2 regions of the Leucobacter iarius genome follow, and region 2 is predicted to be linked to the other one. Evidence: predicted binding sites of a transcription regulator. Region 2 holds the regulator's gene; the other holds the start of a gene.
What was found. Region 2 encodes HspR, which represses chaperone genes until heat shock. Its sites were predicted from a motif close to AAGTTGAGTCNNNNNGACTCAACTT; they were not measured.
Positions count from the first base shown of each region.

Region 1: ABD169_RS00245 (ATP-dependent Clp protease ATP-binding subunit) is a predicted target of HspR. The motif match lies at 1,755-1,779, and genes of this name have one in related genera.

Region 1 is NZ_BAAAOB010000001.1:55,137-59,528, reverse strand. It holds gene ABD169_RS00250 (AMP-binding protein) at 146-1,732, shown strand; gene ABD169_RS00245 (ATP-dependent Clp protease ATP-binding subunit) at 1,853-4,021, shown strand; gene ABD169_RS00240 (aldo/keto reductase) at 4,278-4,392, shown strand, end outside.
Region 2 is NZ_BAAAOB010000001.1:652,154-656,545, forward strand. It holds gene dnaK (molecular chaperone DnaK) at 1-339, shown strand, start outside; gene ABD169_RS02895 (nucleotide exchange factor GrpE) at 342-935, shown strand; gene ABD169_RS02900 (DnaJ C-terminal domain-containing protein) at 935-1,900, shown strand; gene ABD169_RS02905 (heat shock protein transcriptional repressor HspR) at 2,018-2,428, shown strand; gene ABD169_RS02910 (class I SAM-dependent methyltransferase) at 2,421-3,638, shown strand; gene ABD169_RS02915 (glycosyltransferase) at 3,867-4,392, shown strand, end outside.

The DNA.
Region 1 (4,392 bases), 600 kb from region 2:
GGCTCGATGGGGGATAGCTCCAGGCTATCGCCGACGGGAGGCATCGCCGTTGGAGCGGGGCCACGGAACCGGATGGGCACCGTTGCGCGGGGTGGGCGCATCGCCGAGGATGAGCGGGACGAGTCAAAGAGTCAAAGGAGACAACGTGACGTTCAGCAGCCCCTACGGGGAGATCGAGATCCCGAACATTTCCATCACCGACGCCGTGTTCGGCGGGTTGACCGAGGCGGAACTGGGGCGGGTGGCCCTGGTCGACGGGCCGAGCGGCGCCGAGACGACGTACGCCGAGCTCCGGGGTCAGGTGCTGGCGATCGCGGGCGGGCTCGCCGCCCGCGGCATCGGGGTGGGCGACGTGGTGGCGCTGCACGCGCCGAACGTGCCCGCGTTCGTCGCCGCGTTCCACGGGATCCTGCGCGCCGGAGCCACGGTGACCCCGGTGGCGGCGCTGTCGACGGCCGAGGACCTCGCCCGGCAGCTGCAGGATTCGGGTGCGGTCCTGCTGCTCACCGTCTCGCCGCTGCTGCCGAACTCGGGCCCGGGCGCCGAGGCCGCGGGCCTCGCGAAGGATCGTGTGATCGTGCTCGACGGCGCCGAGGGCTATGCGAGCCTGCGCGATCTGGCGGGCGGCGGGCACGCCGCTCCGGAGGTGTCGTTCGATCCGGCGACCCAGCTCGCGGTGATCCCGTACTCCTCGGGCACCACGGGACGGCCGAAGGGTGTCATGCTCACGCACCGCAACTTGGTCGCGAACGTGCTGCAGTCGAATCCGGCGATCGGGCTCGACGCGCACGATCGTGTGCTGGCGGTGCTCCCGTTCACGCACATCTACGGGCTCACGGTGCTGCTGAACCTCGCGCTGCGCGAGCGGGCGACGCTGGTCACGGTGCCGAAGTTCGATCTGCCGGAGTTCCTGCGGATCATCCAGGATCAGCGCACGACCGCCGTGTTCGTGGCGCCCCCGATCGCGGTGGCGCTGGCGAAGCACCCGATCGTCGCCCAGTACGATCTGTCGGCGGTCGAGTTCGTGCTGTCGGGCGCGGCCGCGCTGGACTCGAGCCTCGCGAAGGCGGTGGGGGACCGGCTCGAGACCCTCGTGCTGCAGGGGTACGGCATGACCGAGATGAGCCCGGTCTCGCACGTGATCCCGCGCGACCGCCCCGACATCGACCGCGGTTCGATCGGGGCCCTGGTCGCGAACACCGAGATGCGCATCGTCGACATCGAGACGGGCGAGGAGATCGGGCGTCCCGAGGCGGGGCGCAGCCTGCCCGGCGAGCTGCTGATCCGGGGACCCCAGGTGATGGTCGGGTACCTGAACAACGCGGAGGCGACCTCGGCGACGCTCGAGCCGGACGGGTTCCTGCACACGGGCGACATCGTCGAGATCGACGCCGACGGGCAGGTGTTCGTGGTCGATCGGCTCAAGGAGCTCATCAAGTACAAGGGCTACCAGGTGCCGCCGGCCGAGCTCGAGGCGCTGCTGCTCACGCATCCGGCGATCGCCGATGCCGCGGTCGTGGCGCTCCCGCACGAGGAGGCCGGCGAGGTGCCGAAGGCGTTCGTGGTGCTGCAGGAGAACGCCTCGCTCACGGCGGAGGAGGTCGTGGCCTTCGTCGCGGAGCACGTCGCCGCGCACAAGAAGGTCCGCGCGGTCGAGTTCATCGACGTGATCCCCAAGTCGAGCTCGGGCAAGATCCTGCGGAAGGACCTGCGGGGTCGGGACGCGGGGTAGCGCTTCCGCGGGTCCCGGCGTAAACTTGAGTCAACTGAACTCAAGTTTGCGATGTCGCGGGTGCTCGGGTCAGCCGGCACTCGCGACATCGCGCCCGTCTGCTGAACAGAGAGGACCCAGATGCAGGCCAATTGGACGCCCGCCCAGGGCGAAGAGGGCGCGCAGAGCGCGCTCGAGCAGTTCGGCGTCAACCTCACCGAGGTCGCCCGGACCGGCAAGCTCGACCCCGTCATCGGCCGCGACGCCGAGATCCGCCGTGTGAGCCAGGTGCTCACCCGGCGCACCAAGAACAACCCCGTGCTGATCGGCGAGCCCGGCGTCGGCAAGACCGCCGTCGTCGAGGGCCTCGCCCAGCGCATCGTCGCGGGCGACGTCGCCGAGTCCCTGAAGGACAAGGAGCTGATCTCCCTCGACATCTCGGCGCTCATCGCCGGCGCGAAGTACCGCGGCGAGTTCGAGGAGCGCATGAAGGCGGTGCTGCAGGAGATCAAGGACTCCGACGGCAGGATCATCACCTTCATCGACGAGCTGCACACCCTCATGGGCGCCGGCGGGGGCGAATCCTCCGTCGCGGCCTCGCAGATGCTGAAGCCCATGCTCGCCCGTGGTGAGCTGCGGCTCATCGGCGCGACGACGCTCGACGAGTACCGCGAGTACATCGAGAAGGACGCCGCGCTCGAACGGCGCTTCCAGCAGGTCTACGTCGGCGAGCCCTCCGTCGAAGACACGGTCGCGATCCTCCGCGGCCTCAAGGAGCGCTACGAGGCGCACCACAAGGTCACGATCGCCGACTCGGCGCTCATCGCCGCGGCCTCGCTGAGCGACCGCTACATCACGGCCCGGCAGCTGCCCGACAAGGCGATCGACCTCATCGATGAAGCGGCGAGCCGCCTGCGCATGGAGATCGACTCGGCCCCGGTCGAGATCGACGAGCTGCGCCGCGCAGTCGACCGCATGAAGCTCGAGGAACTGGCGCTCAAGAAGGAGAAGGACGAGGCCTCGAAGGAGCGCCTCGCGAAGCTGCGCGGCGACCTCGCCGTGAAGCAGGCGGATCTCGACGTGCTCGAAGCGCGGTGGGAGCGCGAGCGTGCAGCGCTGAACCGTACGGGCGAGCTGCGCGAGCAGCTCGACCGTCTGCGCATGGACGCCGAGCGCGCCCAGCGCGAGGGCAACCTCGAGCGGGCGTCGAAGCTGCTCTACGGCGAGATCCCGGTGATCGAGAAGCAGCTCGCCGAGGCCGAACGGGCCGAGCACGAGGCCGAGGCGGCCGAGGGTGGCGAGCCGCCCATGGTCAACGACCAGGTCACCGACGAGGACATCGCGGGCGTGGTCGCGGCCTGGACGGGGATCCCCGTCGGGCGCCTGCTGCAGGGCGAGACCGAGAAGCTGCTCGCGCTCGAGAGCGAACTGGGTCGCCGGCTCATCGGCCAGACCGACGCGGTGCGCGCGGTGAGCGACGCCGTGCGGCGCACCCGCGCAGGCATCGCGGATCCGAACCGGCCCACCGGTTCCTTCCTGTTCCTCGGCCCGACCGGTGTCGGCAAGACGGAGCTCGCGAAGGCTCTTGCCGAGTTCCTCTTCGACGACGAGCACGCGATGATCCGCATCGACATGAGCGAGTACGGCGAGAAGCACTCGGTGTCCCGGCTGGTCGGCGCCCCTCCCGGGTACGTCGGCTACGAGCAGGGCGGTCAGTTGACCGAGGCCGTGCGGCGCCGGCCGTACTCGGTGGTGCTGCTCGACGAGGTCGAGAAGGCGCACCCCGAGGTGTTCGACGTGCTCCTGCAGGTGCTCGACGACGGCCGCCTGACCGACGGTCAGGGGCGCACGGTCGACTTCCGCAACGTGATCCTGATCCTCACCTCCAACCTGGGCTCGCAGTACCTCATCGATCCCGAGCTGGACTGGGGCGAGAAGGAATCCGCGGTGCGCGAGACGGTGCGCCGGGCGTTCAAGCCCGAGTTCATCAACCGGCTCGACGAGATGGTGATCTTCCGGCCGCTCTCCGAAGCGGACCTGGCGCAGATCGTCGAGCTGTCGGTCGACCGGCTGCAGACCCGGCTCGCGCCGCGCCGGCTCACCGTCGCGGTCACGCCCGAGGCCCGCACCTGGTTGGCGCAGACCGGGTACGACCCGGTCTACGGCGCGCGTCCCCTGCGTCGGCTCATGCAGCGCGAGATCGAGGATCGGCTCGCGCGGGCGATCCTGTCGGGCGAGGTGCGCGACGGCGGCACGGTCCGTGTCGACGTCGCCCCCGACGGCGAATCGCTGGCGGTCGCGGCGGTGTAGCGGTGCCGCCGGGCTCCGGCCCCGTCCGCCCGGCCCGGCCCGGTCCGGTCCGACCCGGCCCCGCCTGGCCCCGCCGAGATTGCAGTTGTGTATGGAATGGAGCGCTATTCCGTGCACAACTGCAATCTCGACTCCGCGCACGCACGTCATCCTGACCCGCCGCCCAGCGCGGGGGAATAGCGTGGACGGTGTCCGCGCTGCACCCGACGTGCGCGCATCTGCGCGGCCCGCATCGACTCGCGAAGGAGCGTCCTCCATGACCATCGCCCGCACCCGCATCGGATCCTCGGAGCTCGAGATCGCTCCCCTCGCCCTCGGCGGCAACGTGTTCGGCTGGACGGCCGACCGGGACGCATCGTTCGGGGTGCTCG
Region 2 (4,392 bases):
AAGAAGCGCCGCGAGGCCGCCGAGGTCCGCAACAACGCCGAGCAGCTCGCCTACTCGGTCGAGAAGCTCATCTCGGAGAACGAGGACAAGCTGCCCGAGGACGTCAAGACCGAGGTGCAGGGCGATCTCGACGCGCTGAAGCAGGCGCTCGCCGGTGACGACGAGGCCGCGGTCAAGACCGCCGCCGACAAGCTCGGCGAGAGCCAGCAGAAGCTCGGCCAGGCGATCTACCAGTCCGCTCAGGACGCCGCCCCCGAGGCCGGCACCGCCGCTCCCGAGTCGAACGACGAGGACGTGGTGGACGCCGAGGTCGTCGAGGACGACGAGGAGAAGAAGTAACGATGACGAACGAGGAGCAGCGCACGCCCCAGGGTGACCAGCCCGGCGACGAGGTTCCCGTTGCGGGGCCGGAGGCGAACGCCTCCGGCCCCGCGCCGCAGGGCGAGGAGCTGACGGTCGACGACATCCTGTCGACCGAGCAGGACGCGTCGGCGGCCGGGGATCCCAATGCGGCGGCCGAGGCCGAGAGCCCGTACCTGGAGGACCTGCGTCGGATCACCGCGGAGTACGCGAACTACCGCAAGCGGACCGAGGCCAACGCGGTCATCGAGAAGCAGCGCGCCACGGCTTCGGCCGTGCTGCCCATGCTCTCGGTGCTCGACGACCTCGACCGCGCCGAGCAGCACGGGGACCTCGAAGAGGGATCCGCGTTCGCCACGATCGCGACCAAGATCCGATCCACCTTCGAGCGCCTCGGCCTCGAGAGCTTCGGCGAGAAGGGCGACCCCTTCGATCCGCAGCTGCACGAGGCCATCGCCCAGGTGCCGGTTCCCGGCACCGAGTCGGAGACGGTGCTCGACGTGATCGAGCGCGGCTACCGGATCGGCGATGTCGAGCTGCGGCCCGCCAAGGTGGCTGTGGCTGTGGGGGGCTGATGGCAAGTCAAGACTGGCTCGAGAAGGACTTCTACCAGATCCTCGGCGTCGCGAAGGACGTCAGCGAAGCGGATCTGAAGAAGGCGTATCGCAAGCTCGCCCGCAAGTACCACCCGGATTCGAACCCGGGCGATGCCGCGGCCGAGGCCCGATTCAAGGAGATCAGCGAGGCGTACTCGGTGCTCTCCGATTCGGAGCAGCGCGCCGAGTACGACCAGATCCGCGCCATGGGCACGGGGTCGGCCCGGTTCACCTCGGGCGGGCAGGGCTTCGAGGACATCTTCGGAGGCATGTTCGGCCAGCAGGGCGGGCACAGTGCGACCGGCGGCCGCAACTTCAGCTACCAGCAGGGCGGCGGGCAGGGCTTCGACGACATCTTCAGCATGTTCGGCGGAGGCGGCGCACCGCGCGGTCCCCAGCGGGGCCGCGACATCACCGCCTCGACCACGCTCGACTTCGAGACGGCGGTGCGCGGCAACACCGTGACGCTGCAGGCTCCGAGCGGGCAGGTCAAGGTCAAGATCCCGGCCGGCGTCTCCGACGGGCAGAAGATCAAGGTCCGCGGCAAGGGCGAGCCCAGTCCCGACGGCGGAACCGCCGGCGACATCATCCTGACCGTGCACGTGCGCTCGCACCCCGTGTTCGAGCGCGACGGCCAGAACCTGCGGCTCTCGCTGCCCGTCACCTTCACCGAGGCCGCGCTCGGCGCGACGGTGGAGGTACCGACGCTCGGCGGTCCGACCGTCAAGCTGAAGGTGCAGCCGGGTACCCCGAGCGGCCGCGTGCTGCGGGTCAAGGGCCGCGGCGTGCAGTCCGCGAAGGGCACCGGCGACCTGCTCGCCGAGGTCCAGGTGGTCGTGCCGGCGCACCTCTCCGACGCGGCGAAGGAGGCTCTCGAAGCCTTCCGCGCCGTCGAACCCGACGAGAACCCGCGAGCGGATCTGCTCGCGCGCGCCAAGGGATAACTCAACACCGGCGGGCCGCGCGGACCCGGTGCCCGGAACCTCGAGAGGATCCGGGCACCGGGTTCGCGGGACTCGCCGAATCAGACGAAGGGGATGAGCGCCATGACCGGGCCGCAGATGGATCGCACCACGCCCGTGTTCGCGATCGCCGTCGCGGCGGAGCTCGCCGAGATGCACCCGCAGACCCTGCGGCAGTACGACCGGATCGGTCTCGTCTCGCCGCAGCGCACCCGCGGCAACACCCGGCGCTACTCGCTGCGCGACGTCGAGCAGCTGCGCGAGGTCGGCCGGCTCTCGGCCGAGGGACTGAGCCTCGAGGGGATCCGGCGCGTGCTGGAGCTCGAGGACCGCGTGCAGCACCTCGAGACCCGCGTGCGCGAGCTCGAACGGGCGCTCTCCGACGAACTGCTCAACCGACCGGGCCGACGCGTGTTCGCGGCCGGCTCCGAGGGCGAGGTCTTCACCCTGAGCCGCGGTACGCGGGTGCGACGCAGCACCGAGATGGTCGTCTGGCATCCCGGTGACTGAGCCCGACACCGCCTTCGAAGCCTCGCTCGCCGCGTTCCTCGACGGGCTCTCGCGGGAGCCCGATCTCGACGCGGCCGAGCTGCTGCCGTTCGACGCGACGGACCGCCTGCTGCTCGAAGCCGCGAGGGATCCGCGCTTCGCCGGCGCGATGCCCGGCGGCACCGTCGTGATCGGCGACCGGCACGGCGCGCTCGCGCTCGGCGCCGTGCAACTGCTCGGCGCGACCGGCGTGCGGGTCCACCAGGATCCGCTGCTCGGCGAACGCGCGCTGCACGCCAACGCGGATCGGCTGGGCGTCGCGGACGCGCCGACCTCGCTCCCGCTCGGCCCCGAGCTGCTGCGCGGAGCGACGCTCGTGCTGCTCCAGCTGCCGCGCGGGCTCGACGCGCTCGACGAGATCGCGCAGGCGATCGCGCGCTGGGCGGATCCCGCGGTCGTGGTGCTGGCAGGCGGTCGCGTGAAGCACATGACCCTCGCCATGAACGAGGTGCTGCAGCGCAGCTTCGCCGAGGTCTCGGCGGGACTCGCGCGGCAGAAGTCCCGGATCCTCACCGCCTCCGCGGCGCGCCCGGCCGAGGAGCTCGGCGACCCGCGCTTCCCCGTCTGGGGCGGGGATCCCGCCCTCGGCTTCCGCCTCGCCGCGTTCGGCGCGGCCTTCGGCGGAACCAAGCTCGACCGAGGCACGCGGCTGCTGCTCGACACGCTGCGCACCGCGCCCCCGCGCGGGGCGGGATCCGGCGCAGCCGGACGCTCCGGCCAGGATCCGGCGCGCGTGGTCGACCTCGGCTGCGGCACCGGCACGCTCGCGGTCAGCGCGGCGCTCGCCTGGCCCGACGCCGAGATCATCGCGACCGATCAGTCGGCCGCGGCGGTCGCGTCGACCGGGCTCACCGCCGAAGCGGCCGGGGTCGCGGATCGCGTCGAGACCGTGCGCGCCGACGGCTGCGAGGCCGTGCCCGACGGTTGGGCCGACCTGATCCTGCTCAACCCGCCGTTCCACTCCGGATCGACCGTGCACACCGCGGTCGCGCACCGCCTCATCCGCTCGTGCGCTCGCGCGCTCGCGCTCGGCGGCGAACTGCGGATCGTCTTCAACTCTCCCCTCGGCTACCGCCCGACCCTGGAGCGCGCCGTCGGCCCCGCCGAGCAGCTCGCCCGCGACCGTACCTTCACGGTACTGTCGGCGCGGAAGCCGCGCGCCGGACGCTGAGCGGCCCGCGGCCCGCGGCCCGCGGCCCGCGGCCCGCGGCCCGGGGTCGAAGGCTCGGAGGCCCGGCTCGTTCCGGTACGCGCCCGGATCCGGGGATCTGCGGATCCGGTGATCCCGACGCGCCCCGGGCGATCTCCAGAGACGTCCGAATACACTGATACACGTTCCCGCGAGCCGAATCCCGTGTTCCGCGGCCCACCCGACGACTCGAAAGGCGCGAGCGCACCCGTGAGCCCCACCGATCGACCCGACCGTCTGCGCATCCTGATCGGATGCGACACGTTCGCCCCCGACGTGAACGGTGCCGCCCGTTTCGCCGAGCGCCTCGCCGCCGGCCTCGTCGAGCGCGGGCACGAGGTCCACATCGTGGCCCCCGGCACCCGCTACCGCCGCACCCGGCCCAAGGTCGAGATCATCGAGGGCCAGCCGATGACCGTGCACCGCCTGCCGTCGCTGCGCTGGCTGCCGCACGACTGGCTGCGCTTCGTCTGGCCGTGGCGCTCGAAGCACTACGCGCGCCAGGTGCTGTCGCGGGTGCGCCCCGACGTCGTGCACATCCAGTCGCACATCGTCATCGGCCGCGGACTCGCCCGCATCGCCCGCCAGCGCCGCATCCCGATCGTGGCGACCAACCACGTCATGGCCGAGAACATCCTCGACTTCACCGTCATGCCGCCGTTCGTCGACAAGCTCGTGCTCAAGCTCGCCTGGGACGACGCCGAGCGCACCTTCAAGATGGCGCGCGCGGTCACGA